DNA from 3 places in the Lysinibacillus sp. GW823-FHT02G10 genome. Region 2 is predicted to be linked to each of the others. Evidence: riboswitches for the same ligand, from Rfam matches in the RefSeq annotation. Region 2 holds a riboswitch; each other region holds the start of a gene.
What was found. A riboswitch is a leader RNA that binds a small molecule or an ion and turns the genes downstream of it on or off. The one in region 2 is predicted to bind cobalamin.

Region 1 (10,558 bases), on a different contig from region 2:
GTATCACTTAATTACGCGCATTGATTCTACACGCGCAAAGCCCAACCTCGACCGTCTATCATTGGAGCCAAAGCCTGTTTTAAGTGCTGCTCGTGTCAATGACTTATTATGCTCGATTGTCATGCGCTTTTACGAAACATATTTATATGATTTAGCATCTCATCATGACAAACTCATTGCATTTGTGCAGCAGGAATATGCCCAATTTATTGAAGCGGTGCAAGCGTTAAATGATTATCATTTCAACTGGCATCCACGTGGAAACGGTCACGAGCTTTTACTGCAATTAATTGATCATCTACAACTATTAAAAAGTCAACCTGGTAAGGTACTAATTGATTTTACGAACAAGCATGACTATGTAATAGTTGAACCCGCATATTTGTTGGACAATCCAACAAAGAAAGCTGTCGGTGCACTATAAAAACAAGCCCTCCATTTTTTGGAGGGCTTGTAATATCTTATGGCAGGGTAGAGATATATTGATGCCCAAGCAAGAAATACCCGCGCTAGAGCGATGGATACCAGTGGAAGCCGAGGAAATACCAGAAGTGCCCACCCTACAGGCAATGCATGGCTGCCTGTGCTTCTTGCCATGGAACCGAATATCCTTTGCCCTTAGCACAAAAGATACTAGAGGAACTATACTCAGGGTCGGCATTTTTATCGTAGCCAATCTGTGCAATCACATCCTCTGTATTATGGCACACATCATAGCCATCAAATTGGAGTGTGAGTGCACCTTTCCCATTTGTATAGGCGGCAAAGGTTGTGCTGTAGCTCATTAAAGTGGCAACAGGTGCACGACCTGTTAGGATAACATCCGTTTCGGATAAAATCGGGTCATCGAACGTGCCAGCTGCTTGCTGAATATCAGTCATCATACGACCGATAAAGTCATTTGAAGCTTTCATTTTAAAGCGATAATAGGGTTCAAGTAGGACATTTTGTGCCTGCTCCAGCCCCTGACGCAGGGCACGGAAACTGGCTTCACGGAAATCTCCCCCCGATGTATGTTCATTGTGCCCGCGACCTGTTAGAAGTGTAAAATGAATATCTGTTACAGGGAAGCCTGTTAGTAGCCCATGATGGTCACGCTCAAACAGATGCTTTTCAACAAGGCGCTGATTGCCTACAGATAAATGATCGGCATGACAGGCATTGGTGAAGGTATTACCTGTTCCACGTGGATTTGGCTCCATTAATAAATGAACTTCTGCATAATGCTTGAGGGGCTCGAAATGACCATAGCCCGTTACGGTCGTCGCAATGGTTTCCATGTATAAAATTTGCGGCTCACCAAAGGAGACAGCTAATGAAAAACGCGTCATTAATACCTCAGTCAGGACCTCCAATTGAATGGCACCCATAATATGCACATGGATTTCCTGAAATTTTTCCTGCCAGACCACACGCAAGGACGGTTCTTCTGCTTCGAGTAAACGGAAAATCTGTAGCACTTCCTTGATATGCTGATCACCCTCATATTGAACCTTTGCCTGTAAGGTTGGGACAAGCTCATAGGGCTGTGATAGCATCGTTGTACCGATTCGATCCCCAATGTTTGCTTGGCTCAGTCCTTTGACAGCGAAAATTTCTCCTGCCTCTACCTGTTGAACGGTCTCAAAGCGACTGCCGTTATAAAGGCGAATTTCGGTCACTTTTTCTGTTACTTCGTCAAATGAAAATTCATCTCGTACATGCAACGAGCCCTTGGTTGCCTTCATAAAGGTTAAACGCTGGTGACCATCATGACGAATCTTAAAAACCTCGCCCTCAAATGGGGCATCCTTGTCAAAATGGGAAGCCGTTAACAACGGGAGCTGGTCAAGAAATTCCTGAATGCCCTCATCCTTTAAGGCCGAGCCAGCAAAGCAAGGGAAGGCACCTTCATTTTTAATCATTTCCTTTAATTGAGCAAGACACTGTTCATGCTCCAATGACTCATTTAGAAAGGCATCAAGCAATTTTTCGTCGCGCTCCGCCAGCCATTCCATAATATTATTTGATACATAGTCTGCTCGCAGTGGCTCATCGATGAATAATACATACTGAGAGCAATCTTTACGAAGCTGGCTGATGACGGCCTCCATATTGGCACCCTCACGATCCATTTTGTTGATAAAGAAGAAGGTAGGGACATGGTATTGACGTAAAAGTTGCCACACTGTTTCTGTATGGCCCTGTATCCCTTCGACAGCGCTAATGATAATAATGGCATAATCCATCACACGAATGGCACGCTCCATCTCAGGGGAGAAATCGACATGCCCTGGCGTATCAATCAATGTGTATGTATCATCGCCAATATTCATGCGCCCTTGCTCGGCAAATATCGTAATGCCTCGTCTGCGCTCTAGCTCATGATGATCAAGAAAGGTATCCTGATGATCAACACGCCCCCGTGCTTGAATACTATTTGTATGAAAAAGCACTTGCTCAGAGAAGGTCGTTTTTCCTGCATCCACGTGCGCAAGTACACCGATCGTTTTGTACATAAGAAATCCTCGTTTCTATAGAATGCTATCTTTTTATTGTAACAGAATACTAGCTTCTATATTTCTTGTAAAATAGTTCGTCTTTATGTCGAAATAGTGCTAATATAATGATGATTATACTTTTAGTGTCATACTACTGATTGCGCGATAAATTTTCTTCTGCTAGTCTATCAATAGTATTGACCATTATAGAACGTATTGGTGCAAATGGCATTTGTCATTTGCTTAAAAGGGAAATCGGTGCAATTCCGATGCTGTCCCGCAACTGTAAATGGGGAGTCTATACAGCATGCCACTGTAGTGAAACTATGGGAAGGCGTATAGATGATGAACCTAAGCCAGGATACCTGCCAGTATGTATTTTTTGACTAAGAACCACGAGGATGGGGATAGTGATGAAGGTAATGATACCGTTATTTCACTATGCTACTCTCTTGGCGACAAGAGGGTTTTTTTATGCCCTTCCAACTACCTTAGTAGTAAAGAAGTCTCTGATTTCTTTCTATATTTTAACAGCAAAGGAGAAAAGGACATGAAGAAATGGAAAAGTATATGGCTGATGATGATCATTGCCTTGGTCGCTGTTTTAGGGGCTTGTAACGCAAAGGACAAAACGGAATCAGCTGCACAAGGTGAAAAGGTTGAGCCATCTGAGGCGGCAGCAGAAGTAACCATTGAAAATAATGACACAACGCAAACATATACGGAAGCACCAACAAAAGCGATTAGCTTAAATCAACATGTGACAGAAATTATGCTAGCACTTGGTTTAGAGGATTCTATGGTAGGGACAGCTTACTTAGATGATAAAATCTATGAACCACTGCAAGAGGCATACGATAAAGTCCCTGTTCTTTCCGATCAATACCCAACGAAGGAGCAAGTCATCGATGCCGAGGCAGATTTCCTATATGCAGGCTGGAAAAGTGGCTTTGGCGAAAAGGGTGTAGGCACACCAGAAGAGCTTGAAGAATTAGGCATCCATACGTATTTACATACGGCTTCCAACATGACAAAGCCAACATTAGAGGATATTTTCACTGATATTCGAAATATCGCGAAGATTTTCCGTATTGAGGATCGTGGCGAAGCTTTAATTGAGCAAATGACGAAAGATGTAGAGGCAGTACAAGCTAAATTACCAAAAGATAGCGAAAAATTACGTGTTCTTGTGTTTGATAGCGGTGAAAAGGATGTATTTACAGCTGGTCAAAACTTTATGAATGAGCTTGTGACAATCGCGGGTGGACAAAATATCTTTGGTGATGTGGAATCAGGCTGGACAACTGTGTCGAAGGAAGATGCAGTAGACCGCAACCCAGAGGTAGTTGTCGTGATTGATTACGGTGAAACAACGGCAGACCAAAAGATCCAATTCTTAAAAAATGATCCAGCCTTAAAGGAGATGGAAGCGGTCAAAAATGAGCGCTTTGTCATCCTGCCACTTTCAGCAGCGTCTGAAGGGGTTCGTGCGGCAGAGGCCATTGAAATTTTAGCAAAGGGCTTCTATCCTGAAAACTTTTAATCCATTCGAGCTAGCGTTTTTGCTAGCTCCTTTTTTATAAGGAGCGATAAAAATGAACGCATTTCAAAAAAATGTACCAGATCAAACATTTGAAACACTGAACCGTCATGGTGAGTTTACCCGTCTAGCCGTTAGCCCTGGCATTATTAATAAGCATTATACTCCTGCACAATTCCAAAAAATAGCCGAAATTGCTGGCGAAAAGGGGGCGATAAAATATTCTGCTTCCTATAGTATACTCGTATCCATACCAACGTGCGATGCCACGGAAGCGGTGCAAGCCTTACAGGAAGCAGGTCTTTATGTTGCTCCCTCTGGTTCAATCATAGCCATGAAGGCCTGCGATTTTTGTGATGGGGAGAAAATGGAGGCTGCTCCGATAACCGAACAGCTCTATCATGCCATAGAGGGGATGAAGGTACCTGCAAGAGTGCGTGTCAATATTAATGGCTGTGCATCAGCTTGCTACAATGCAGTCTATGATGATATTGGACTCGTTTACCAACAAGAAAGCTTTGATGTCTATTTAGGGGCAGTACCAATGGGAACAAAGGCACAGGCAGGCACGTTATTCGCTAAGAGGGTAGACGTCACACAAATTGAAGATTTTTTACTGCACCTGATAAATCTTTATAAGGAGCATGCTCGCCCAAATGAGCCCTTTTATAAATTTTATCGCAGAACAAAGTCAGCAGAATATTGGGAACTAGTAAAAAATTCAATTAAATAGAGGAATATTACTTAGGGTGTCGAAGTATTGTAGTAAGGCACAGAAAATTACAATACAAAGGAGCAAGAACATGACATCGAAACAAGGGATTCAACCAGAAGATCTTTATCACTTAAAATCAGTAGCAGATCCACAGCTTTCACCAGATGGGACAGAGGTAGTTTATGTAGAGACTCGTATGGACGAGAAGAAAAATGACTATATATCGAATTTGTTTTACATAAACTTGAAGGACAAAACACCACAGCAATGGACATTTGGTGAAGATAGAACGAGTTCCCCTGTTTGGTCACCAGATGGCAGTCAAATTGCATTTTTGTCAACGAGAACAGGTAAGCCGCAAATTTATGTTCTTTCGAGAGCAGGTGGAGAGGCAAAACAGGTGACACATTGTAAAAATGGAGCGACCTCCCCTGTCTGGTCACCATGTGGCAAGAAAATTGCTTTTTCAGTCGTGCTAGGGAAAGATGAAACCATCCTAGATAAAGCGGAGGATGAGAAGAAAAAGGACAAAGAACTAAAGCCACTAGAAATCGAGAAAATGAAACACAAATCGGATGCTGGTGGATTTATTGATATGGAGCAGTTTACCCATATTGCCATTGTCAATGTGGCATCAGGAGAGCTAGAACAAGTGACAGAAGGCAAAGAGTACTGCCATCTGGGTACTTGGTCGCCAGATGGCAAATACCTTACGTACTTAGCAGATAAAGCGGAGGATTTAGATTTCTCATTTAATGTGGATATCTATTTATTGGAGTTAGAAACGAAACAGAGTCACAAGCTAACAGAAGGTTCGGGTGCTTATTACCAAACAGCTTGGTCTCCGAATAGTCGCTATCTTTCTTTTGTAGGTGGAGAACGTGAATTTGAAAATGCCACACAAGCAAAGCTTTGGATTTATGACATGGAGCAAAAACTACTAAACTGTGTAACAAGTGAATTTGATGCGCCTGTTGGTGATTATGTCATCGGTGATTTCCTGCAAGGTGTAGCGTCACCACGTGTGCAATGGATGAATGATAATCATAGCTTCTACTTCCAAGTCACAGATCACGGCAATGCGGCGATTTATTACGGAAATGTAGATGGCGAAATTTACCCAGCTATCCATGATGATCAATATGTCTATGGCTTCTCACTTGATGCGCAAAATGATCAGGCTATTGCGGCTATTAGCACAACGACCAATCCAGGCGATCTGTTTTATGTGAACCTAAAAACAGGTGACAAAGAACAGTTGACGTCCATTAATGAAGATTTTTTAAAAACCAAAACATTAGCTGTTCCCGAGAGTATCGAATTTGAAGGTGCAGAAGGCTGGAAGGTCAATGGCTGGATTATGAGGCCAGTTGGCTATGAAGCAGGGAAGAAATATCCTCTCATTCTTGAAATCCATGGTGGTCCGCATGCAATGTATGGCAATACCTACTTTAATGAATTCCAAATCCTTGCTGCACAAGGCTTTGCAGTGCTTTATACTAATCCGCGTGGTAGTCATGGCTATGGCCAAAAATTTGTGGATGCAGTACGTGGCGATTATGGTGGTAATGATTATGCGGACTTAATGGCAGCGGTAGACTACGCTCTGGAGCACTATGATTTTATTGATCAAGATCGTCTAGGTGTAACTGGTGGAAGCTACGGTGGTTTTATGACCAACTGGATTGTGGGCCATACAAATCGCTTTAAAGCAGCTGTGACGCAGCGCTCCATTTCGAACTGGATTAGCTTTGCTGGTGTCAGTGATATCGGCTATTATTTTACAGACTGGCAAATTCAAGCAGGACTCGATGATATAGAGAAGCTATGGCATCATTCGCCACTGAAGTATGTAGACAAAGTGGAGACACCATTATTGATTTTACATGGTGAAAAAGACTATCGTTGTCCAATTGAGCAGGCAGAGCAATTGTTTATCGCCTTAAAATATCGTAAAAAACAAACAAAATTCGTGCGTTTCCCTGAGGCGAATCATGAACTTTCAAGAAGTGGAAAGCCTACATTACGAATTAATCGACTTGAATATATCCGTGATTGGTTTGTGAAATATCTATAATCGGGTGGCCTAAGAAGAGAACATCTTCTTAGGCTACTTTTAATAGAAAGGCTCTGTTTGTTTATAACGTTTCAATCTTTTGGAACCTTTATTGTAGAGGTACCGAACCTCCTTAGGTAGAATCAACTTTTCCTTACATAAAAAGAATCACACCTTGGTGTGATTCTCGATTGGTTAGTCGATTTTCTGGATGAACACGACCTTCAGATAATTAAATTCAGGGTATTCACGTGGTACACGGAAATCCTTCGGTAAACCGTATTCCTCGACAATTTTATAGCGTGTACGAGTCTCTTTAAAGGCTTGGTCAATAAAGCCTTTGAACTTTTTCATGCCAAAGCTGGCATTATTTGTGGAAGCCACAATGATGCCGTTTTTAGCGGTAATGGCAATCGTGTCCTTTAGTAATTTAGGGTAGTCCTTTGCCGTTGAAAAGGTCATTTGCTTCGTACGTGCAAAGCTAGGTGGGTCTAATACGACAAGGTCAAACTGTAAAGCATGGCGCTGTGCATATTTAAAATAATGGAAGACATCCATGACTTTTATATCCTGTGCCTCATAATCAATATGATTGACACTAAATTGCTCAATCGTTTTGGCTAAACTACGCTTTGCCACATCTACACTCGTTGTCTTGATGGCTCCTCCTAGAGCGGCTGCCACAGAAAATGCTCCTGTATAGGAAAACGTATTCAGCATGTCTGTGTTGTTGGCATAACGCTCTCGAATAGCCAATCGTACCTCACGTTGATCGAGGAAAATCCCTGTCATGGCGCCATCGTTTAAATGCACCGCATAGGTCATACCATTTTCCTTCACCATAATAGGAAATTCTCCTGGCGTGCCCATTACAAAATCATCTTGCTCGATATATTGTCCTTTGCTATCAAAGCGTTTTTTCTCATAAATCGCTTGGTAGTCTACTGTCTCAGCAAGCGCCTCATACACGACTTCTTTAAATGAATAAATGCCCTCACTATACCAGCTTACCATGTAGTAGCTGTTAAAAAAATCAATCGTAAGACCGCCTATGCCATCTCCTTCACCATTAAACACACGAAAGGCTGTTGTGTTTTCATTGCTAAAAAATGCAGCACGATTGTCGATGGCTTTTTTGAATTTTTTTATAAAAAAAGTTTTATCAATTGTTTCATTCGCATCGGTCGTTAGCACCCAGCCAATCCCTTTGTTTTGGATGCCGTAGTAACCTGTTCCAATAAAACGGTTATGATGATCCATGAGTCTGAGGAGTGTTCCTTGCTCAGCAGGTAAACGTCGTGCATCAACCGCATCCTTTGAAATAAGTGGGAAGCCTTTTTTTAATTGATCAGAAAAGGGCTGTTGTATTTGTAGAGCTATTGTTTGTGTCATAGTGTCATCCTTTAAAAAACGTTTTGCTCTATTATCGCACTGTTTGCGCGGGATAGCCAAACTTATTTCAGGAATTGCGCAATTTTTGTCACGGTTTCAATCGTTGCTTCTTCAAAATAATTCATTTTACTGAAATAACTATGGATTAAACCTGGCATTGTAATATGTTTCACTACCACACCAGCAGCCTTTAACTTTTGTGCATAGCTTAGACCCTCATCAAAGAGAACATCTGCCTCTGCAGCTATAATGAATGTTTTCGGCATGTTACGGACTTCCTCTAGCTGAAGTGGGGACACAAGTGGATTTGTGAAGTTTGCTTCCTCTGTATAGTGATGAGAGAACCACTGCATGGCTTGTGTATCTAAGCCGTAATCTTCACCATATGCCAAATAAGATACTGTTGAAAAATCGACATTTGTGACAGGATAGATGAGTGTTTGAGCGTGTAACGATGGTCCCTCGAGTGCAGTAGCTAAGTATGCAACCACAGTAGCCAAATTTCCGCCAGCACTGTCCCCAGCAACTGATAATCGACTTGCATCGCCACCTAAGGATTCCATATGATCGTGCACCCATACTAAGCTATCATAGGCATCATGTAAGGGTGTTGGGAAAGGATATTCAGGTGCTAAGCGGTAATCCACTGATACCACAATCGCCTGTGCCTGGTCTGCTAATAACTGGCAGCCTGCATCGACAGATTCTAGATTGCCATAGACCCAGCCTCCACCATGATAATAAACAATAACAGGTAATGTTTTACCGAGAACGGGCGTATAAAGCCGAACTGTAATTTGTTCGCCATCTCGCACTGTAATTTTGTGATCCTCAATGGATGCTAGCTTCGGTTTGTGTGCAGATTGCCATTGTGTAACAGTCCGCATGGCTCTCGCTTCCTGCGGTGAAACTTTGTAATAAGGTGTACCAGTACGCTGAGCTTCTAGATATTGAACAGCTTCTTTTCTTAAAGTTATCATCTTCATCATTCCTTTATTGAGAGGTTTGTTATTCTTATTATAAACTATTCATATAATTTTACTAGGATTTAGGTGTAACAAATGTTTATTTATTTAAAAATAGGTGAAATAAGCGCATTATGTTTATAATAAAAGGGACGAAAGTATTTGGAGGGACAGTATGATTTCTTTAATTGTGGCACATGATGACAATCACGTCATCGGATATAACAATGGGATGCCTTGGCATTTACCTGGGGATCTGCAGTATTTTAAACAAAAAACAATGGGCAAGCCTATGATTATGGGACGTAAAACATTTGAATCCATCGGTCGACCACTTCCAGGGCGACGCAACATCGTCATTACTCGTGACGAAAACTATCAGGCAGAAGGCATTGAAATTGTGACTAGCTTGGAAGGTGCTTTAGCGCTAGCTGGAGATGTACCTGAGGTGATGATTATTGGCGGCGAGCAAATTTTCCGTTTAGTGATGGAGATGGCTGATCGCTTGTATATCACAAAAATTAATCATGCCTTTCAGGGAGACACCTATTTCCCGAGCTATGAGCAAGATTTTGTTCCAGTCTCTTCAGAGGAGCCTGAAACAGCACCAGAAGGTTATACATTCCAATATCAAATTTTTGAACGTAAATAATCGAAAAAGCAATCGCTCCCTTCACAATGAGCGATTGCTTTTATTATAGATAAAAATAAACACACGCATACATGGAGGCACAGCCAGCTAGCACAAAGAGATGCCAGATTGCATGGTTAAAGGGCAGAGAGCGCCATGCATAAAAGATGGCTCCAATCGTATAGAATAGCCCACCTGCTAGCAGTAAAGCAAAGCCATGTAAACCTAAATACAGATAAACGGGCTTAATGGCAAAAATAATTAACCAGCCCATACCAATATAAAAAATTAATGAAAGTACTTCAAAGCGATTAATAAAGAAACATTTAAACAATACACCAAGCACAGCCAATGACCAAATAATACATAGTAGCGTCAATCCAAGGGAACCACCAACGGCAATTAATAAAAACGGCGTATAGGTGCCGGCAATTAAAATATAAATGGACGAATGGTCCAAAATAGCGAAAAAGTGTTTATATTTTTCTGGCATACTGTGTAGTAATGTAGACATTAAAAACAGAATGATGACAGACGCACCGAAAATGCTGAAGGTTGTAATATGTAGGGCATTTCCTGTTTGTGCGGCTGCTAACAGTAGAACAACCAGTGCTGGAATACTAGCAATGAAACCAATACCGTGTGTTATGGCATTCCACAGCTCTTCCCTCCATGATTTATAGTCAAATGAATCAACCATTTGAAACACTCCTTTCGTTCATACATTTACTATACCCCAATAATTTATAGATGAACATTTACATTTGTCATATAGTTCA
Region 2 (10,558 bases):
TTTTGGTTCCTTTGAGAGTTGTTCATATTCAGCAGCATTTAGATGTTTTGCAATATTCTCAGCAACTGCAACTGCCTGTGTTCCCATGGTTTTATTAACAGATGATTTTGCTGTGTAGATAGTTGTTATAACGAAAAAAGATAACAAAGCCACTAACATTACCAATAACATTAACACTATTTTATTGCTTAATTTGCCTGTCGCTCGCATACTTTCCTCCTTTAATATACTGATATACTAATATCTTAATAGTTCCTATTGTACTATTTTTTCAACTATTTCGACAATAAATCTATGATATTAAGCATATCCAAATAATTAATGCAATTAAAGTGGCGAACAGTGTCGGAATGGTAAGAATAACACCGATTTTAAAATATTGTCCCCAGCTAATTTTAATGCCTTTCTGGGCTAATATATGAAGCCATAGCAATGTTGCCAGTGAACCAATCGGTGTCATTTTTGGACCTAAATTCGTACCAATTATATTTGCATAAATCAGTCCTTCTTTCATCATGCCCGATGCACTTGTTTCTGAAATCGCCAAAGCATCTATCATAACAGTAGGTAAATTGTTCATGACAGCAGACAAAATGGCAGCGACAAATCCCATTGTCATCGTTGCTACTACGAAGCCCTGTTGTATAGCTAGTTCAAATAAATTTGCTAACATTCCTGTCATCCCTACATTTTTTAACCCATAGACAACCACATACATGCCAATTGAGAAGAACACAATACTCCATGGCGCTCCTTTTACAACTCTTTTTGTATCTACCACAGAGCTACGCTGTGCTAGCCATAAGAATATTGCAGCGACCCCACATAAAATAAAAGATACAGGGATGTGTAAAACCTCACCAGCTACGAAGCCCACTAATAGAATCCCAATTACATACCAAGCGATCGAAAATAATTTGGGATCTCGGATTGCCTGACTTGGTTGCTCAACGGCCTCAAGAGAATAATGTTGTGGTATGGAACGGCGAAAAACAATGTAAAGTACTACTATACTTGCCACTAACGAAAAGAAATTCGGTACAAGCATATGAACTGCATAATCTATAAAGCCTATATCGAAAAAGTCAGCGGATACGATATTCGTTAAATTGCTAATAACGAACGGTAACGAGGTTGTATCTGCTATAAATCCACTTGCAATAATAAATGGAAAGATCATTTTTTCACTCAAGTTCAGTTTTCTCACCATCGCTAAAACGATCGGCGTTAGAATTAAAGCACCCCCATCGTTCGCAAACAAAGCCGATACAACAGCTCCAAGGCAACTAATATAAACAAATAAGCGAATTCCACTTCCCTTTGCAAGTCGTGCCATATGTAGAGCAGCCCATTCGAAAAAGCCAATTTCATCTAAGATGAGTGAAATTAAAATAATACCAATAAATGATAGCGTTGCATTCCAAACAATCCCCGTTACCTCTAACACATCCTGCCAGGTTACTACACCTATTAATAGCGCAATAGCTGCTCCTATACAGGCTGACCAGCCAATTGATAGTTTTCGTGGTTGCACTATGACAAAAAATAATGTGACTAAAAATAAAATAATGGCTAAAGCAGTCTGCATCGTTTTCCTCCCTAATTAAAAACCAGTAGCTTAAATGCTACTGGTTTACTCATTTTGTTAATATTTATTCGCCTAAATCTGCATTGTGGAAAACATTTTGTACATCTTCTAAATCTTCTAATGCATCAATTAGTTTTTCAAACTTCGCTACATCGTCGCCAGTTAAAGTCACTTCTGTTTGAGGCAACATAGAAAGCTCTGCTACTGTAAATTCTTCTACGCCCGCAGCCTTTAATGCTTCTTGTGTCGCAAAGAATTGGTCTGGCTCTGCATAAATAATTACCGCTTCTTCCTCTTCTAGAATATCGCGAGCATCAATATCAGCTTCCATTAAAATCTCTAGTACTTCATCAGCGGTTTTACCTTCTAAGCCAATAACTGCTGTTGAATCGAACATATAAGCTACAGATCCACTGACACCCATATTGCCGTTATTTTTACCAAATGCTGCACGTACATCTGATGCTGTACGATTTACATTGTTTGTTAAAGCATCCACGATAATCATTGTGCCGGCTGGTCCAAAGCCTTCATAACGTAATTCATCAAAGCTTTCATCACCGCCACCTTTTGCTTTATCAATGGCTTTTTCTATAATATGTTTTGGAACACTGTATGTTTTTGCGCGTTCAAGCACTACTTTAAGTGCACGGTTTGACTCTGGATCTGGTTCGCCTGATTTAGCTGCCACATAAATTTCTCGCCCAAATTTTGCATTAATACGGCTTGTGCTTTGATCTTTAGACGCTTTCTTTTCTTTAATATTGTTCCACTTACGACCCATTGTTTCCACTCTCTTTCAAAAGATAAATTTATAAAAATAATAGATACACAGTTGTATATCTGTAAATGGTAATTAAATACTTATCGTATCTTTACTCTGCAAATAATAACACAATGATGCTTACAAAGCTAGATATACCAATGTTTAAGGTAGCATTTTTCTAAAAAAATGGCTGTTAAAATTTACGATTTTAGCGCCATCTTACAACAGCTCTTGTTTAATTTTTGCTAGCAATGCCCGACAGCCTTCTTGCACCAATTCATAGGTTTCCTGAAAATCACCTGTATAATAAGGATCCGGGACATCCTTACGATGCGCTGTTAAATCTAAAAAACGAAAAATCTTTGGCGAGTTTGGATTGCCTAGTATTGTGCGGATATTACGAATATTGCTTTCATCCATTCCAATAATATAAGCAAACTTTTCAAAATCAGACTTTTGTAATTGTCGACCTTGCATATCTATTGTAGAAATACCATATTCCCTAAGCTTATCCTGTGTACCTCTATGTGGAGGTTCGCCAATATGCCATGAGCTAGTAGCAGCGGAATCCACTTCAATTTTATCTTCTAAATGCTCTTTCTTCACCATGTCGCGCATGACCGCCTCAGCCATGGGTGAGCGACAGATATTACCTAAACATACGAAAAGTACTCGAATCATTTTATTTTCCTCCTACAACAAAGCACTCAAAATCAATTTGATTCTGAGTGCCGTTTGCTTTTATTTTACGGGAATACGTTTCTGTAGTTCTTCTGTTAGAGCAACTAATTCATGCTCAAGGTGTTGAGTAAACTGCTCACGACCTTCTTTACCCTTGCCTGTTACATAAAAAGGCTCACCATAAATTAAATAGCCTTTGCCTCGCTTCATTACATCACCCACATTACGTGCACCAACATAAGCAGCTGGAACAATTTGCGCCTTTGCCAACTGTGCAATGGTAATAGCCCCTTGTTTTAAATCTGTTCCTTCTGCACTACGTGTCCCAGAGGGGAAAATCCCTACAATTTTACCTTCCTTCAATAACTGCGAAGGAATTTTAATCACGCTTGGTCCAGGATTATCACGGTCTACCGGAAAAGCATTTAAATGCTTAACAAGCCAGCCAAGCCCTTTCATTTCAAATAATTGCTTCTTCGCCATAAAGTGAATTTCACGAGGGTACATGGCTACACCAAGGTTTAAAATATCCACATAGCCAGTATGTGTACAAGCTATAATAAACCCACCCTCTTTCGGCAAGTTTTCTTCTCCGTATACACGAGCCTTTGAACCCATTAATTTTAATATTACTTTGACAACATTTGCTGCTAGTTTATACACTGTTACATTCCTACCTTATTCAATAGTTATTCCCATTGTAATCGAAAATACCAGTATACTGCAATTGCAGGTGACCAACTTAAACCTTCCCTACTAATAGATCCACATCAATCGTGATTTCATTTAGTTCAACGGCTGTTTGTTCTGCTTTATGCCAACCCATTGGTGTCATCTCTAATAGAGCGGGTACTAGCTCTTCTGAAAGCGGTAAAGTATAAGTTACACGTTCTACGTTTACCTCACAAAAACTTTCTTGAAAACGAGCTACAATTTGTTCATTAGAATAAGTTTCCTTGTTTGAATCTGCATATAATTGAGCACGCAGTTCCCGCAAATAACCACTTTGCGGTACAACCTTCACAAGACAGCCATTCGGTGTAAGAAGTCGTTTAAACTCCTCATAATTTGCTGGTGATAGTATATTTAAAATGGCATCGAAACTCGCTTGAGCAAATGGACTTTTAGCTAAATCCCCTACACACCAAATTTGTTGAGGATAATGACGTGCTGCAGCCAAAATGCCCTCCTTCGCTATGTCAATTCCAACGCCAATACCATGATCTCTATCATTCATAATGCGAGCTAAATGTGAGCCCTCTCCACAACCAGTATCGAGCACCGTTTTTGCAGAGCTTATAAGCTCACCGATTCGGGCTTCTACAGCATCATAAATCCCACTATCAATAACAGCCTTGCGGGATTCAAAAAGGCTCTTACTATATTTAGAAGCGGCGTTATGTGTCAGCATATTGACATAGCCTTGTTTCGCAATATCAAAGGAATGGTTAGAAGTACAAACCAATCTCCCCTGCTCATATACATGCATTGATTGCTGACAGATTGGACAAGCAAAAAGGGTGATATGTTGATCCATTAATGCCGCCCCGATAGCACGTTTCGATAATGCGCCCATTTCTATGCCTCCTTTTTGTCGTTCGGTGATACAAGAGCATAACGCTCCCATTTACGACTTTTCCATCTAAAGTATACGATAATTGCCCGCACCCATTCATCTGCTGAAATGGCTAGCCAAATTCCGACCAAGCCCCAATCCAATACAAAGACAAATAAATAGCCAAGCGGCAGGCTCATGCAAACCATTGATAGAAAACCAATTTTCACAGGGAATCTAGCATCCCCAGAAGCGCGTAAAGAGTTAATGACAACGATATTCATTGTGCGACCAGTCTCTAGCAAAATACTTAATGCTAACACGGATGCCCCAATCTTAATGACTTCTGGATTATCAGTAAATACCTGCATAAGTGGCTTACGGAATAGCGTAACGACTGCGACCATAATAATCGTAAAAGCAAATGCTGCACGAACACTTTTCCATAGCTGATGATACGCCTCATCTTTTTCTCCTGCACCTACATGACGACCAATAATAATGGCTGTTCCTGTACCAATGGCAATTGCAAATAAATACGTAAACATCGAAATATTCATAGCATATTGTCGTGCTGCTAGTGTTTCTGCTCCTAAGTAAGTCGCATAATATAAAAAGATGATTTGGCAAAATTGATAAAGTACCTGTTCAAACGCAGATGGTAAACCAATGTTTAATATTTTTCTCACATATTCCTTTGAATACTCAAAAAAATATTGTAACTTTACGCGCACTTCCATTACCTGATACAGCAACCAGAAAAATACTAGGACGGCTAATCCGCGACTAATGACAGAGGAAATAGCCGCTCCTTTCACACCAAGCTCTGGTAAACCTAAATTCCCAAAAATAAGACCGTAGTTTAGCACAACATGTAAGACGTTCATGCCAAGCGAAACGTACATAGTTTGTTTTGTCCAACCATGTACACGAATAATTGCAGCGAGTGCATTAATAATAGCCTGTAGGAAAATAAAACTCCCAATGATGGCTAAGTAACTTTGTGCATAGTGGAGTACTTCTCCCTGCAAGTTCATCATTGTCATTAAATGTCTCGCAAAGAAGAAAAATAAAATACTCATTAAAAGCCCAACGACCAAATTCATCGTGACCGCTAACGCCGAGATCTTGGCCGCTTCAAAAAAGCGTTTGGAGCCTAAATACTGAGAAACAACAATAGATGCACCATTGCCCACTACCTCCAGAATCAAGATGGCAATATGGATATATTGATTGGCTGCACCTACTCCTGATACAGCATTATCTGATAAAGCACTGAGCATAAAAGTATCGGCTAGTCCCATCAACATAAATAGAAAAACTTCTAAGAAGATTGGCCATGTTAAATGGAATAGACTTAACTTATTTGTCTCTTTAATTGTGTCTGCCAATACTTTCACTTCTCCTATTTTTTCTTAAAAATCTATTGTATCTTATCACAAATATTCAGACTGTAAAGAGATTTATAGGAAGACAGTGCTTCCACATAAAAAATCCCTTTCACATCGTGTGAAAGGGCTCATTTTTAAATTAAGCAATAAGATTGTAATTGCTCTCGTTTTTCAATTGTTAGGCCAAATTCCTGCTCTAAAAACCCAGTCTTAGAACCATAGCGACGATCCATCGCATCCAATGCTGCTTGTAAATAGTCTTCACGGGCGGACATTAATGCATAAAATTGCTGTAGTTCTTGCTCATTATACTGATGCTGAATAGCCTGAGCCATTCGTTCTACCATTGGACGTAAATGTATATTAGTATCTAAATAATCCTCCATGATAGTCTCCACGGGTACATCTAAAGCTAGTAAAATAAGTGCTCCTCCAATACCCGTTCGGTCCTTACCAACTGCGCAATGATGTACAAGACCTAGATTATTAGGATTTTGAATCGTTTGCATTAACTCTTTAAATGAAAGATTGTTAAAAGGCATTTGTGCATAAAAATCCCGAAACATCTCAGGGCTTACCACTTTATAGAAATCTCTACCACCAGCATTGGTTGGCATTTCAAAAGCATGATTACCCTTCGCTGGGATTTGTATATATTGAGCATGCGAGAACACTGGGTTAGGATTATGATACGCCTCATTGTTATCGCGATAATCAAAAATGGTCTTAATCCCTAACGTTTCAAATAGCTCTTTATCCGACAGTGTCATTTTTCCAAGGGCAGCTGAGCGGTAAAATAAACCGTTCTTTACCCTACGCCCATCTTTTGTTTTATATCCACCCATGTCTCGGAAATTATAGACTGCTTCAAATGGAATTACCTTTGTCTCTAATTGCTCCAATCACTACACCTCCTAAGATTATCAAGCATACTTACTTTTATTTTAAAGAACAAACTACATTAATTCCAATTTTCACGCTAGGTAATAATTTAAACCACATAAAAAATGCTAGCTGAATGGCTGACAGCTAGCATGGAAACATTTCTTATTTAAATAACTCTGGGTACACAGCCTTCGCTACTAATTCTACAGCTTCACCAATACGCGGACCAGGTCGATTAGAGATATCTGTATCAATGGACAATACCGCTTTGTTTTGAATAGCTTTCACAGTATTCCAACCATCTCGTCCAAGAATTTCTCCTATTGGATCTTCTGTATAGTTTACTGTTGTTAAAATAACATCTGGATTTTTCGCAATAACATCTTCCTCATTCACTTTTGCCCAGCTATTCAAGTCAGAAAAAACATTATTAACATTAGCTGCATCTAATATTTCTTGCTGGAAAGTGCTAGAGCCTGCTGTATATATATCTGGCTTAGGGCTAACCTCTAAATAAACATTTTTCGGCGTTTTTACATCCTTCACCTTCGTTTGTACTTCAGCAATTTTCGCTTTAATCTCTTCGTTTAATTTATTTCCTTTATCAGGAACATCCATCACAGCAGCAATTTGTTCGATATCTCCATAAACATCGTCGAAAGTAGTCGCAGATTGAATAACAAACACTTTAATTCCTGCGTCCTCAAGCGGCTTTAGGGCATCCTTATCACCGATTGTATAAGCAATGACAACATCTGGCTTTAACGCTATAATTCTTTCACTGTTAAAGTTCGTAGTATCAGAGACACGTTCAATTTTTTGTGCTTCCTCTGGGTAAGTATCGTACTCAGTTGCTCCTACAATTTTATCGCCAACACCTAAAGCAAACAAAATTTCAGTATTACTTGGTTGTAAAGATACAACTGTTTTTGGTACTTCTTTAAACTCTATTTCCACTCCACGGTCATCTGTCACTTTATAGCTTGTTTTCTCTGCTTGTTGTGTATCTTGCGAAGCATCTTTATTTTTTGTATCTTCAGCAGTGCCACAGCCTGCTAATACCAGTGCAAGTAAGAGCACTGATAGCCATTGGAAATTAAATACTTTTTTCATTGTTATTCTCCTTTTTCTTTTTCATTGGGTAGGATTTACTAATAAACGGTATTTCCGCTATTCCAGCTTGCTGATTCATAAAAACAGCCATGACAAAACATACATTAGCTAATAAACCAAGGTAATCGAAAAGAATAGCTGGAACCTCTCGTTCTTCTGATACTTTGTGTAAAGTACGATATGATTTTTTTGCCTCACTGCGACAAAGATGTAAGGCTGCAGCAGCCTCTGTTCCTTGAGGTAAAACAAAACTTTGAATCTCTTCCTTCACATGGCGAACGTAAAAATCATAACGTTCACTTAACCAAGATAAATCCTCTTCAGTTACTGCTAATTTCCCACGTACTGAGCCATTCACATGATAAGCCATAGGTAACATAAGCAATAAATCCTCAGCAACAACTTGAACATCCTCTTTTTTTACCGCAGCTAATGCAACTCCTAGATGTGTTGTCAGGCTATCTGTTCGAATTTCAAAATCGACCGTTGAAGCTTTCTCACGCATAAATGGATAACAAGAATAACGGGCATCTTTTTTCACTTGCTTCCCCCCTATTTTCTATAATGAAAAATTCTTATTTGAAAGGCATAAAAAAGTCGCTCCTTTTTGCAAAGGAACGACAAAAATAACATAATGAGCCATCAAACTGGACAAAGCCTATGTATTTGCCGTATATCCTCCTAGCTTCCGAGAAGTTTTTATACGTTCAAATAAAGGTCGGTCTCCTGGCTTGTACAGTTCGTCACATGAAACGAATGTGTTATAAAGGACCTTCCCATCTTCTTTGAGACAGTGGTAAATCTTTATAATGGCTGCACTTACAGTTGCGGAAACAGCTCCGGTTTTTCACCGGATTCCCGATTATGCTAATTAGCACCTTTATTCTGCAAGAATATTTCATTTGTAAAGCAGTTTATCATATATGCTTCAGAAAAAATAGCTGTACACAGTTTTAAAATATAGCATTATTTCTACTTGAAGAGAAAACCCTAACAAATTTTTACATTATTAAGAAATTTACTATAATAGTGTTTCAATTGCTTTTTCAATATCGAGCTGTGAATCTGTTGGTTCAAAGCGTGCGACGGTCTTACCATTAGCATCTACTAGAAATTTTGTAAAGTTCCAGCGAATATTACGACCATCTAAAAAGCTTGGGGCAAGTTGAACAATTGCTTCTGCCAACATTTTCTCCTGCATACTTGCCTTCCCAAACTCTCGGTAATCCACTTCATGCTTTAAATAATTAAAGAGTGGATGGGTAGCCTCTCCATTTACCTGTACAAGCTCAAAAATCGGGAATGTGACCCCATAGTTTACCTTGCATAGATGCTTAGTTTCCTCCCCATCTTCAGGATTTTGATGGCCAAATTGATCACAAGGGAATCCAAGAACTACAAAATTCTCTTTTCCATATCTATCATACATTTTCTGTAAGTCTTCAAATTGATATGTAAATCGGCATTGGTTTGCCGTGTTAACAATTAACATTGTTTTTCCACGATATGTTTCCATCGATAAAATTTCGCCATTAGGCTTCCGAACTAGATAATTATAAATGCTCATGCATAATCCCCTTTTTTCATTCATTATAGTTGACTATTCTATCGTTCATCAAAGAATTTGCACAAAAAAACACCACCTCGCTACTTTGAACGGATGGCTGACTTATACTTCTTTTTATATTTAGCATCTTGTTCTTCATTAATTAAACGATGGGCAATATCTAATAATTTCGAGTCATTTGTTTGATCATATAACTTTTTAAATGACATTATAATATCCTGACGAATAAGAGATGGCTGTTTTTCATCTATACATGTTTGAAATCTTTTAGCTAGATACGATACAACCAAATCTCTTTGTACTGGACCCGCCTGTCCAATTTTCCAAATTGCTTGTAATGCATGCCTTGCCGTAGCAGATTGTTCATCGTAAGTCACAGCCCAAATCTTTAAAAAATCCTCCAAGACCCTTTCTTCTGGATCACTTTTTGCAGCTAAAGCGCATAAAATTTGTGCAGCACGTGCACGAGAATAACCATTATTGTATGTAAGAGCTTTTATTAGCTGTTCCCAAACTGCATATGTCCAATCTACGGGTTCTTGCATAATTTTTATTAATTCCTCGTAAGATTCATATTGAATATCGCGATCATGCTCTGTTAGATTACTAAAAAGTTGCAAAATCTCTTTTTCCATAATTCATCCCTACCTTTATTGTTTCAGAACGTAATAAAATTTGATTTATGGTACACTTAACTTAATTTTTTTCGCAAAGAAGGTGAGTTTATGAATAAATTTAATGCTAGGAAATTGATTTTTCGGTTGATTGTGATAATATCACTACTTCTAGCTGCCTATTTTGTTATCCCAGTGTCCATGCCTTTAATACTTGCTGGGATTAGTGCATTTTTCTTAGAACCAATTGTCATGTTCTTTAAACGGAAATGGAAAATGTCACGGAAAATAGCAGTTGCTTTTATTTACATAGTGAGTGTTATTGTTATATCTATTATTTGTTATCTTTCTATTACACAAATAATGACACAAATAATTTTACTATCTAAGCAAGCTCC
Region 3 (10,558 bases), on a different contig from region 2:
TCGGTCCACCATCACAGCAACCATTTCCTCCAAATGCATACCAGCTGTACGAATGACCTCCGCATCTGGTCTAGCTTTCGCAATAAGGTCCTCACTCACTAAAGAATCTGTATACATGACAACGTCCGCTGTTTGTAACATATGTAAACCTTTGACTGTAATTAAATCTGGATCACCAGGACCAGCGCCGACAATATAGATTTTTTTCATTATTTACGCACCACCATTAATGTTAAATATTCTAAATCGACACCATCCAACTCACGCACATCCCAAATGATTTCTTCATCAGATGTTACCTTTGTCACCACGGATGCTTTATCTAATAAATCTAAATCGCGTAGCACTTCAAGCATTAAATCAATCACTTTCGCCACTTTAATAAAAACAACAGCATCATGTGTTTCAATCGCTTCACGCATAGCTTCGTAATTGTCATACGCAGGAATAATCGCAACACGATCATCACCATCCGCTAACGCAATGCCTAAGCGTGATGCAGAGCCATTAAAAGAAGAAATCCCTGGTACCGTACGAATTTCGACATCTGGATGCTTGTCCTGCATTAGCTTCATCATATGAATAAACGTACTATACAATAATGGATCGCCCTCTGTAACAAAGGCTACATCTTTGCCTGCTTGTAATTTTTCGTAGACAAGTTCTACTGACTTTGTCCATTCACGTTCTAGAACAGCCTCATCTTTTGTCATTGGGAATACAAGACCAAGCATATCTTTTTCTTCTGGATTAATATACACATCTACAATACGATGGGCATAGCTTTTACTGCCTTTTAGCTTTTTTGGGTAAGCAATAACAGGTGATTCCTGAATCACTCGAAATGCCTTTACTGTAATTAATTCTGGATCGCCAGGACCAACGCCTAAGCCATATAAAATTCCTAGATTACTCATGATTTTCTTCCTTTCGATAAGCGGAAATAATGTATATTGGATTTAATGGCACAAAGCGTGTCATATCTAAAATTGGTTTACTGCGTGCCAGCTGAGCCTGTAAAATGTCAACAGCAAAACCACAAGCTTTAAATGCCTCAACAGCTTTATATAAATTTTCAATAGTCGCCGCATTTAAGACAATGCGCCCATTTTGCTTTAAACGCTGGCAGCATAATTGCAGTAACTCAACCATTTCACCACCAGTGCCCCCGATGAAAATGGCATCAGGGTCTGGAAAGTTGTCTAAACCCTCTGGTGCTTTACTATGGATAGCAGTTATATCGACTCGAAACTTTTGTTGGTTTTGAAGACAGTTTTCTAAATCAGGGGCATTTTTTTCTACAGCAAAAACTTGTCCCTCAGGAGCAAGCTTACCTGCCTCAATAGCCATGGATCCCGTACATGTGCCAATATCCCAAATAATGCTATCCCGTTGAAGCTGCATGGCTTGCAAACTTAAAACTCGAATTTCTTTCTTCGTAATAAGTCCTTTATCTGGCTTTCGTTGTGAAAATTCTTCATCATCAATCCCAAGTGTGTAGCGTTTCGGTGCTATTGTTTGTTTTAAAACCACGACATTTAAAGGAGAAAAATGAGTAACTTCCATTTCATCGAGCGAGTACCAGCCACTTTTTTCGTTGTCGCCCTGTAAATTTTCGGCTACAAACGCACGATATTCCGTCATACCAAAATACTTTAAATATCGAGCAAGAGCATTCGGACTATTCTCTACATCTGTTAAAAGTGCTACTTTCTTTTTGCCATCAATTCGCTGTGCCAAGCCCTTCATTGGTCGTCCATGAATACTCGTTACGTAAGCATCCTGCCAGCTCTCTCCCATTTTCGCAAAGGCCAGTTGGACAGAGCTCATATAGGGATAAACCTCTATTTGTAGCTTTTTGGCTAAATAGCCTCCGATGCCATAAAATAATGGATCTCCAGATGCAAGAATCACGGTATTTCTTGTTTCTTCAGACAATCTTTCAACAAGTGTTGAAAGACCTCCTTTTATCAAGATTTTTTCACCCCTAAAGTCTGGGAAAAAATCAAGTACTCGCTCACCACCAACAAGTACCTCACAGTCTTCAATCCACTGAAGGTATTGGGGTAATAAGCTTGCTAATCCGTTATCCCCGATCCCAATCAACTTCATCGATCGATGCAATGTCATCAGCCCTTCCTAATAATTGTCCCTGCATCGAATAGATCGATGTGGAAAGCGTTAAACCGCCCTTAATATGATGGATAGAGGAATAGCAGCAGGCCTCACATAAACGATGGAAGAACGCATCATAGCCCTTCTCCATCATAATCTCACCCACTTGTGAAGCTGTATTTGCCTCCAGAACTTGTGCTATCGTTTCTCTATCTGCCCCTATATCCTCTGCCAGTTGTGCTAAAAAATTAAAATCGATTGGTGCACTTTTGGAATGCACCATCATGACTCCTTGTGCGACTTTAGAAAATTTCCCCATCATCCCAACGAGTGAAACTTGTTTGATGCCTAGACGCTTACAATGCTTTAATGTAAAACCTACAAAGTCACCCATTTCAATAAACGCTTCTTCTGCTAGATGTGGGTATTGTTTCATCGCAAACTTCTCACTTCGTCCACCTGTTGTCACCACTAAATGCTCACAGCCAGCCTCTTTCGCTACACTGATGGCTTGGACAATACTGGCCATATAAGCAGAACTCGAAAAAGGCACGACGGTTCCCCTTGTGCCTAGGATTGAGATGCCCCCAAGTATACCGAGTCGTCCATTTAACGTTTTTTTAGCAATCTCCTCACCCTTAGGTACAGAAATCACCACATTCACGCCTCGAGTAATGTGAAATTCGTCCAACACACCTTGGACCGTGCTATAAATCATTTTACGGGGTACAGGATTAATGGCTGCCTCTCCGACAGGCACTGGCAGGCCAGGCTTTGTGACACGCCCGACGCCAATACCTCCATCTAAATGAATCCCAGGTGTATCTGCCCAGCTCACTGTGCCAACGATGAGTGCCTGATGGGTCGCATCAGGATCATCACCAGCATCTTTAATCGTTTCACAGCTGACAGCATTTTCTTCAAATATGCATTTTTCAATTGTAAAGGTTGCATCTCGACCAATAGGTAAATGAATCGTGCTTGTCTCTTGCTCCTCCTTGGTAATAAGGGCAAGCAGTGCAGCCTTTGATACAGCAGTTGCACAGGCTCCCGTCGTATAACCGTGACGCATGTCCTTGGGGTCCTTTTTTGGCTTCCGCTCCATTATTTTTTCGCCTGTTCGTCCGCTAAAAGTGAGATGGCATTTAAAGCAGCAACCGTCACTGTACTACCGCCTTTACGACCAACATTTGTAATGTACGGAATCCCTTCTAGTTTAAGCAGCTCTTCTTTTGACTCAGCTGCTGACACAAAACCAACAGGCATACCGATAATTAAATCTGGTTTTGCTAGCCCTTCTTTAATTAATCGAATCAATTCCAGCAATGCAGTTGGTGCATTACCAATGGCATAAATACCACCTTCATGTAATTTTGATGCCTTTTGCATCGAAATAATGGCACGTGTTGTATTTTGTTTTTTCGCTTCTATTGATACATCTTCATCCGCAATATAGCAATGCAAATCACCACCATGTTTTTGGAAACGCTTTTTACCAGAGCCACTTTCAATCATTTGCACATCTGCAATGACATGACGTCCTGCAAGAATAGACTTGATACCCGCTTCAATAGCACCTGGTGTAATGATGACACTACGACCTAGCTCGAAATCAGCTGATGCATGGATAATGCGACGTACAACTTTCCATTCATCTTCTGAGAAGTCATGCTCGCCCATTTCCTCTGCAATAATAGAGAAACTGTAATCGTAAATTTTATCTGGGTCTACCGTTAATGGTTTAAAATCTGTTTTAAAATCCATGGAAAATGCCTCCTAAATTGTATGTTCAACAGCCTGTAATACTTCTTCAAATGTTGAATATTGTTGGCCGTACTGTATATTTGGTCGTGCAATAAGAATCGTTTCAATCTGGCATGCGAGAGCTGCCTCTAGCTTCTCATCAACTGAGCCCACTTTACCGCTTTCTTTGGTAATCATCAACGTCACTCCGTATTGACGAAATAGAGCTTCATTTAATTCCTTTGAAAACGGACCTTGAATAGCCACAATATCTCGCTGCGCCACGCCAAGTGCCTCACATTTTTCCATATTATCTAGTCGTGGAAGCATACGAGCGATTACTCTTGTGTTTTCTAAGCCCTGTAAAACCTTTGTAAATGTAGCGAGTGTTTTACTACCTGTCGTTAGCATAATGACACCGCGTTTTTCTGCAGCTAGCTGAGCTGCCTCCTCATAATCCTTTACAACAGTAATCAAAGGATGGGCATAATGTTCATGAGCTCTTTCATAGCGAATATAAGGAATCTTTGCCTGCTCTGCCGCTGCCATCGCATTTTTAGAGGCTTCCTCCGCAAATGGATGAGAAGCATCTACCACCAATTGATAGCCCTGCTCTGTCATGATGGTCGCCATTTCCTCAGCTGTCAGTCTACCGATTAAATGTGGCAGGCCAACGTCAGCAAGACTAGAGGCTGCCGATTCAGTGACGACCGTAGCGGTTACCGCATAACCTGCGCTTTGTAATGCAAGGGCTAGATCCCTTGCATCACTTGTCCCTGCTAACATGAAAATCATTTTACCGGCTCCTCTTCATGATGATGGTCATGATGGTGATGGTCATGATGGTCATGATGGTGATGGTCGTGATGATGATGATGCGCATGTCCATGATCGTGATCATGATGGTGATGGTGATGTGCATGTCCATGTACTGCCGCATAGGCGCGATAATCTTCTAGATCTTGCATACCTGTTGATGTACCGTTGATTGCCTGTTCAATACGCTCTAATAAAACATTTTGTAACCGTTCATGGTAGCCAAAATAGTTAGCAATTTGAATATCACAATCTGGATAAAGTTCATTAAACTTCTCACACATGCCATGCATGCGTTCCATCAAAATGCCTGTGAATAAAAAGTATGGTAACATGATGATTTTTTTTGCACCTAGTTTGACACAACGTTCAATTCCTTCTTCAACTCGTGGATCTGTGACACCCATAAAAGCACTTTCTACGTATTTCACAGGTAGTTTTTCCCATAAAAGTCGCGTGATTTTATAAAAATCACCATTAGCAGATGGATCACTGCCACCTCGTGCAATCAATAAAATCGCTGTGTCTTCCTGCTCTTGTTCTGAATTAAAGCCAATTTCAGCTAGGCGATCTTGTAAAATGGCAAAGATTTCATCATGGATACCAATTGTTTGACCATATGTGAAGGTAATTGTTGGATAATGCTCACGCGCATGCTCTATTTCCGCTGGAATATGCAGTTTTGAATGGCCTGCATGCAGTAAAATGATTGGAATTACATGTACCTCTGTAGCTCCCTTTTTCACACAGTTTGTAATACCTTCTTCGATGTTAGGTGAAGCAAATTCAAGGAAACAAGTTTCCACTAAAAATTGTTCATCAATACGCGGTGTCATTTGTTCGATAAATGTACGAACCTCATCATTTCCTGCTGCTAAACGGCTCCCATGGCCGACAAATAAAATAGCTTTCATCTCTCTACTCCTTACTAGTCGCCGCACGGAGCTGGCTCTACTTTTATTTTGGAAGACATATCTTGATACGTAAAATGCAGTATTTTTTTCACACGTTTAAAATATTTAAATAAGCGTTCATTTGGATGAGCATTTGCTTTATATTCTTCAATAATATCTGTAATGAGTGGAATCAGCTGCTCAGGCTCCAGCCCTTCTACAACAGGCTGTGCTGCGTGTGCTGTACGACCGACTGGTTTTGCTCCAATAAAGACATCAAATTTACTTTTGCGGTAGACGATGCCAATATCATCAAATACAGCCCGATAACAGGCCATCCCACAGCCATTAAAGCCAATATTTAATGTCTTCGGTAAGGACATACCGCCTAGTTTTTCTTGTATTTCCTCTGCATATGGTATTGAATCAGCCTTTTCACCGTAGCAAAAATCACAAGCCTTCAGTGATAACACATCACCAATCGGGGATAATAAAAACCCTACTTCCTGTAATTTCTCTGTGATCTGTTCAGGGGCAGTCGTTGGTATTTTCAAATGAATTTGATGATCTGGTGTGTATTCCATCGTCCCCTCATCCCCAACGACCTCCGCTAACATCATCATTTGCTGGGGAGTAAAAAACTTATTGGCTACACCAGGACTTACTGCTAATTCAAAAATAGATTCTATTTTTTGCTGTACAAGCTTCGGTGTTACTTTGACTGCGCTTGTCCCTTTTACCATTGCAAGTGCCGCTGTAGCCATTCCAAGAGCTGTTTTTTTCGGCTTTGGCGTAGCGGCTATACTGGGTTTATTAAAGCGCCCTGCATTAGGGTCAGCCGTAAAGTCATTTCGCGCTGTTCCCGTCTCTTGGTTCATTGCCCAAGGTTCATTTTCTTCGCGTAAACGTTGATGTGGACGTAATGGCTGTTTCTCTTCACCCAGGGTATATTTACGTTGGTAACCGCGGGGCGTAATCATCTTATTGTCATAGAAAAATGTTGACGAATTCCCGATAATGACAGTTGTCAACATACCAATATCATGTTCTAGCATTTCTGCTAGTGTTGTCATGGTCACTTCTTGACGTTCTCGATAGGCACTTTTCACAAGCCCAACTGGTGTGTCTGGCGAACGATATTCTAAGAGTATTCGTTGAGCCTCGACAATTTGTCTTGTTCGACGTCCACTTTTAGGATTGTATAAAGCAATGACAAAGTCCGCCATTGCAGCTGCCTCGACACGCTTTGCAATTAAATTCCAAGGTGTTAGATGGTCACTCAAACTGATTGTACAAGCATCATGCATAATAGGTGCACCAAGTATGCTAGCGCATGAATTAATCGCAGAAATCCCAGGAACAATTTCAACTTCAATTCCTGTTGCTTCTGTCCAGCCTAGCTCAATTAACACCTCATAGACTAATCCTGCCATGCCATAGACGCCTGCATCACCACTCGAAATTACTGAGACGATGCTCCCTGCTTCAGCTTGACGAACGGCTTCCTGTGCACGCGACACTTCTTCTGTCATGCCTGTACTAACAATCGATTTTGCACTTACTAAATCTTGAATCAGCTCTACATAGGTTTTATAGCCTATAATCATATCACTTTGTTGTAAAGCCTCTACTGCACGTGTCGTAATATGCTTAAAATCTCCAGGTCCAAAGCCTACTACGAAAATTTTTCCTTTTTGCGCCATGTTGTTACCCCTCTTTCACCTTTTCGATCCCTTTAATGGCAGTTGTTTGAGCAGTACGCTGTAATGTACCTTCACGAAGTGTAAAGACATGTTCGTTGTATAAGGATTCATGATGTAAATCTTGTACTAGTGTTCTAGCATGCTCTGTTGATGGCACACGATACCAGTTTCCTTGAGGATAAGCGATTACCACACAAGCATCCTTGCAGCGTCCATTACAGCGCGTTCTTGTCGTATGTATTTCCTGATCGAGTGCTTGCCGCTGTATCTCATCTCGAATGGCTAAGGTAATTTCCTCCCCATCCTTTTTCATGCAGCTACTGCCATTGCAAATAAAGAGATGTGTTTTCATCCCCTCTAAATTCCAAGTTGTCATCTTCTGTCTCCCCTCATTTGCTTTTTGGAAAAAGAAAAACCTTTACTCTATAACGAAGAGTAAAGGTTTTGTAGAAGCCAAATAAAAACGAATAGAATGAAATACAGGTACCCGCTTTCGCTTCAACTTCTCCCTCCGAAAAGTTTGCATGCACAATCAAATAAGCAGGTTTCCTGACTTAAGCTTCATTTTACTGTCGCACCTTCCCAAGTTTGTACCAGTGGCTTTGCGATTTCATCAGCTATTACAGTAGCGGGGGCTGTATTGGATTTTCACCAATTTCCCTATTATCTCGAGCTATTCGAGCACTTATTGACGTTTTATATGAAATTTTTAGTAGAATTTTAAATAGAAAACTGTCTTTATCATATCTTATTATTTTAAAATTTCAATATTTCTTTAAAAATTTATGACAAATTTATCAATTTTGAATGGAACTAGGTATGAAATTTATACAATCTATATAATTTGCGCACAAACTTTTATCAGAATATTCACCGTTGACCTTTAATTTAAAAAATTTCATAAAAGGTATAGCATATTTATGGAAATTCATGTTACACTTTGTCGTGAAATCTCACAATTTGAATGTTTTTCGGTGCAAAGTGCTTGTCATTTTGCTTAAAAGGGAAGCCGGTTTGAGTCCGGCGCGGTCCCGCCACTGTAATAGGGAGCTTTATAGAATATGTCACTGTCCAACGGATGGGAAGACCTATAAAGCATTGAACTAGAGCCAGGAGACCTGCCGAAAAATAAGTGATCGTTTCAACCTACGAGGATAGGTGTGCGGCTTAGCAGATGAGACTGTTATTTGCTTTTTTAGCTATGCACTTTTCCACCTAAGGAGAAGTGCTTTTTTTAATTACGCACGCAATATTCTAAAAATCTATTAATTAGTTAGGAGGAAAGCTTTTTGAAATTATCATGGTGGAAACTTAGTTATTTTTTACTGGCCTTTTTAATCGTGCCAAAACGTGCCTTTGCCATGCATATCATGGAAGGTTTTTTACCAATCGAATGGGCTATTTTTTGGTGGGTGATCTCTATCCCATTTATCATTCTAGGATTGCGTTCTATTCGAAAAACCATTGATGAAAATCCTGAAACCAAAATGCTTTTGGGGCTTTCAGGAGCCTTTGCCTTTGTGCTATCCGCCCTAAAAATCCCTTCAGTTACAGGTAGTTGCTCTCACCCAACTGGTGTAGGACTTGGGACAGTACTCTTTGGCCCTCTAGCAATGAGTGTAATTGGAACAATCGTTTTATTATTTCAATCTTTATTATTAGCTCATGGAGGAATTACAACTTTAGGGGCTAATGCCTTTTCTATGGCTATTGTTGGTCCTTTTATTGCTTACTTTGTCTTTAAAGGGGCTCAAAAAGTAGGGTTGTCATTTTCACTAGCCATATTCTTTGCAGCTATGCTTGGTGATTTAGGTACATACATTGTGACTTCTGTACAACTAGCACTAGCCTTTCCTTCAGAGGTTGGAGGCTTTATGGCATCCTTTACAAAGTTTGCAGGTATTTTTGCCTTAACTCAAATTCCTTTAGCAGTGAGTGAAGGAATTTTAACGGTCATTGTGATGAATTTCTTGAAAAAATACAATGTTAGCGAATTAAAAACGTTACGTGTTTTCTCAACAAAGGAGGCACATTAACAAATGAAGAAAAATTTATTGTTATTAGCAATTGTTGTGTTGTTAGCCATCATTCCCTTATTCATACAAAAAGGTGCTGAATTTGGTGGTGCTGATGGAGAAGCAGAAGCAGCTATTGGTGAAATTAATGCGGAATATGAACCATGGTTTGAAAGTCTATGGGAGCCACCAAGTGGTGAAATCGAAAGCTTATTATTCGTGCTACAGGCAGCTATAGGAGCTGGCTTTATTGGCTACTTCATCGGCTATATGCGTGGCAAACACAAAGAAGGTTAACCATTATGTTACTCATTGATAAGTATGCCTATCTGAATAAGCTAGCGTCCGTTCATCCGCTAGAAAAAATGATATTTTCACTTGGACTACTTCTCATAACGCTCATCATGAGAGATGAACGACTTTCACTCATTACATTTTTTGTAATGAGTGCTTTTATCATTTTAGGTGCAAAAATTCCGCTTGCATACTACGGCAAATTATTATTGCTACCTAGCTTTTTCTTATTAACAAGTCTCGTATCTATTTTACTTTCCTTTACATCATCAACGAATACACTCCCTGCCCATATTTGGTCGTTTACATTTAGGAATTGGACTGTCTTTATCGGGAATGCAAGTGTGTTAGCAGTGCAACAGCTGTTCTTTATTGTCCTTGGCAGCATTAGTTGTTTATACTTTTTAATTCTAACCACTTCCGTACAAGGAATATGTTATGTGCTACGACAATGGCGACTCCCCTCTTTATTAGTGGAGCTCGTCGAACTAACCTATCGTTTTATTTTTATGTTTTTAGAAAGCATGCAAAATATACATCTCGCCCAGCAAGCACGTCTTGGCTATCATTCACCGATGCAATGGCTACGCTCTGTCTCCATGCTTATTGTGGCATTATTTGTGGAAATGTTTCAGCGTAGCCGAGAGCTCAACAATGCCATGCAATCACGTGGAGGCGAGGCCGTCTACTGGCAAGAGATGGGCTCTTATAGCAAGAAAAATTGGCTAGGCATGGCAGCTATTTTACTAGTCCTCATCGTATATGGAGGGTATTTTACATGACAGCATTTTATTTTGAACTCAACCAATTATCTTATGCCTATGCGGATGGTACGAAGGCGTTGTCAGATATTACATTAGACATTCCAAAAGGTAAAAAAATCGCCATACTCGGACATAATGGCGCAGGAAAATCGACTTTATTTCAGCATCTTAACGGTATTTTAAAACCTACAGCTGGAACGATTGTATTCGAAGGC

Region 1: it holds a riboswitch for cobalamin, as region 2 does, so the genes downstream of both, AC1RFD_RS05565 (ABC transporter substrate-binding protein) here and AC1RFD_RS19140 (hypothetical protein) in region 2, are expected to answer to the same signal.
Region 3: it holds a riboswitch for cobalamin, as region 2 does, so the genes downstream of both, AC1RFD_RS09050 (energy-coupling factor ABC transporter permease) here and AC1RFD_RS19140 (hypothetical protein) in region 2, are expected to answer to the same signal.

The regions. Positions count from the first base shown of each region.
Region 1 is NZ_JBXAJI010000001.1:1,054,640-1,065,197, forward strand. It holds gene AC1RFD_RS05555 (hypothetical protein) at 1-424, shown strand, start outside; gene AC1RFD_RS05560 (GTP-binding protein) at 561-2,498, opposite strand; cobalamin riboswitch at 2,681-2,867, shown strand; gene AC1RFD_RS05565 (ABC transporter substrate-binding protein) at 3,031-4,023, shown strand; gene AC1RFD_RS05570 (precorrin-3B methylase) at 4,076-4,753, shown strand; gene AC1RFD_RS05575 (S9 family peptidase) at 4,824-6,812, shown strand; gene AC1RFD_RS05580 (class I SAM-dependent rRNA methyltransferase) at 6,987-8,183, opposite strand; gene AC1RFD_RS05585 (alpha/beta hydrolase) at 8,246-9,163, opposite strand; gene AC1RFD_RS05590 (dihydrofolate reductase) at 9,324-9,800, shown strand; gene trhA (PAQR family membrane homeostasis protein TrhA) at 9,844-10,479, opposite strand.
Region 2 is NZ_JBXAJI010000007.1:178,963-189,520, reverse strand. It holds gene AC1RFD_RS19185 (methyl-accepting chemotaxis protein) at 1-210, opposite strand, end outside; gene AC1RFD_RS19180 (arsenic transporter) at 293-1,588, opposite strand; gene AC1RFD_RS19175 (YebC/PmpR family DNA-binding transcriptional regulator) at 1,653-2,372, opposite strand; gene AC1RFD_RS19170 (low molecular weight protein-tyrosine-phosphatase) at 2,574-3,035, opposite strand; gene AC1RFD_RS19165 (lysophospholipid acyltransferase family protein) at 3,096-3,698, opposite strand; gene AC1RFD_RS19160 (putative RNA methyltransferase) at 3,778-4,611, opposite strand; gene AC1RFD_RS19155 (MATE family efflux transporter) at 4,614-5,981, opposite strand; gene AC1RFD_RS19150 (tyrosine-protein phosphatase) at 6,116-6,883, opposite strand; gene AC1RFD_RS19145 (ABC transporter substrate-binding protein) at 7,029-7,979, opposite strand; gene AC1RFD_RS19140 (hypothetical protein) at 7,963-8,520, opposite strand; cobalamin riboswitch at 8,679-8,876, opposite strand; gene AC1RFD_RS19135 (glutathione peroxidase) at 9,001-9,546, opposite strand; gene AC1RFD_RS19130 (hypothetical protein) at 9,627-10,181, opposite strand; gene ytvI (sporulation integral membrane protein YtvI) at 10,272-10,558, shown strand, end outside.
Region 3 is NZ_JBXAJI010000001.1:1,723,041-1,733,598, forward strand. It holds gene cobM (precorrin-4 C(11)-methyltransferase) at 1-210, opposite strand, end outside; gene cobI (precorrin-2 C(20)-methyltransferase) at 210-917, opposite strand; gene cbiE (precorrin-6y C5,15-methyltransferase (decarboxylating) subunit CbiE) at 910-2,130, opposite strand; gene AC1RFD_RS09020 (cobalt-precorrin-5B (C(1))-methyltransferase) at 2,087-3,220, opposite strand; gene AC1RFD_RS09025 (precorrin-8X methylmutase) at 3,220-3,879, opposite strand; gene cobK (precorrin-6A reductase) at 3,892-4,653, opposite strand; gene AC1RFD_RS09035 (sirohydrochlorin chelatase) at 4,650-5,588, opposite strand; gene cobJ (precorrin-3B C(17)-methyltransferase) at 5,603-7,270, opposite strand; gene AC1RFD_RS09045 ((2Fe-2S) ferredoxin domain-containing protein) at 7,275-7,646, opposite strand; cobalamin riboswitch at 7,793-7,974, opposite strand; cobalamin riboswitch at 8,226-8,410, shown strand; gene AC1RFD_RS09050 (energy-coupling factor ABC transporter permease) at 8,560-9,306, shown strand; gene AC1RFD_RS09055 (energy-coupling factor ABC transporter substrate-binding protein) at 9,310-9,582, shown strand; gene cbiQ (cobalt ECF transporter T component CbiQ) at 9,588-10,361, shown strand; gene AC1RFD_RS09065 (energy-coupling factor ABC transporter ATP-binding protein) at 10,358-10,558, shown strand, end outside.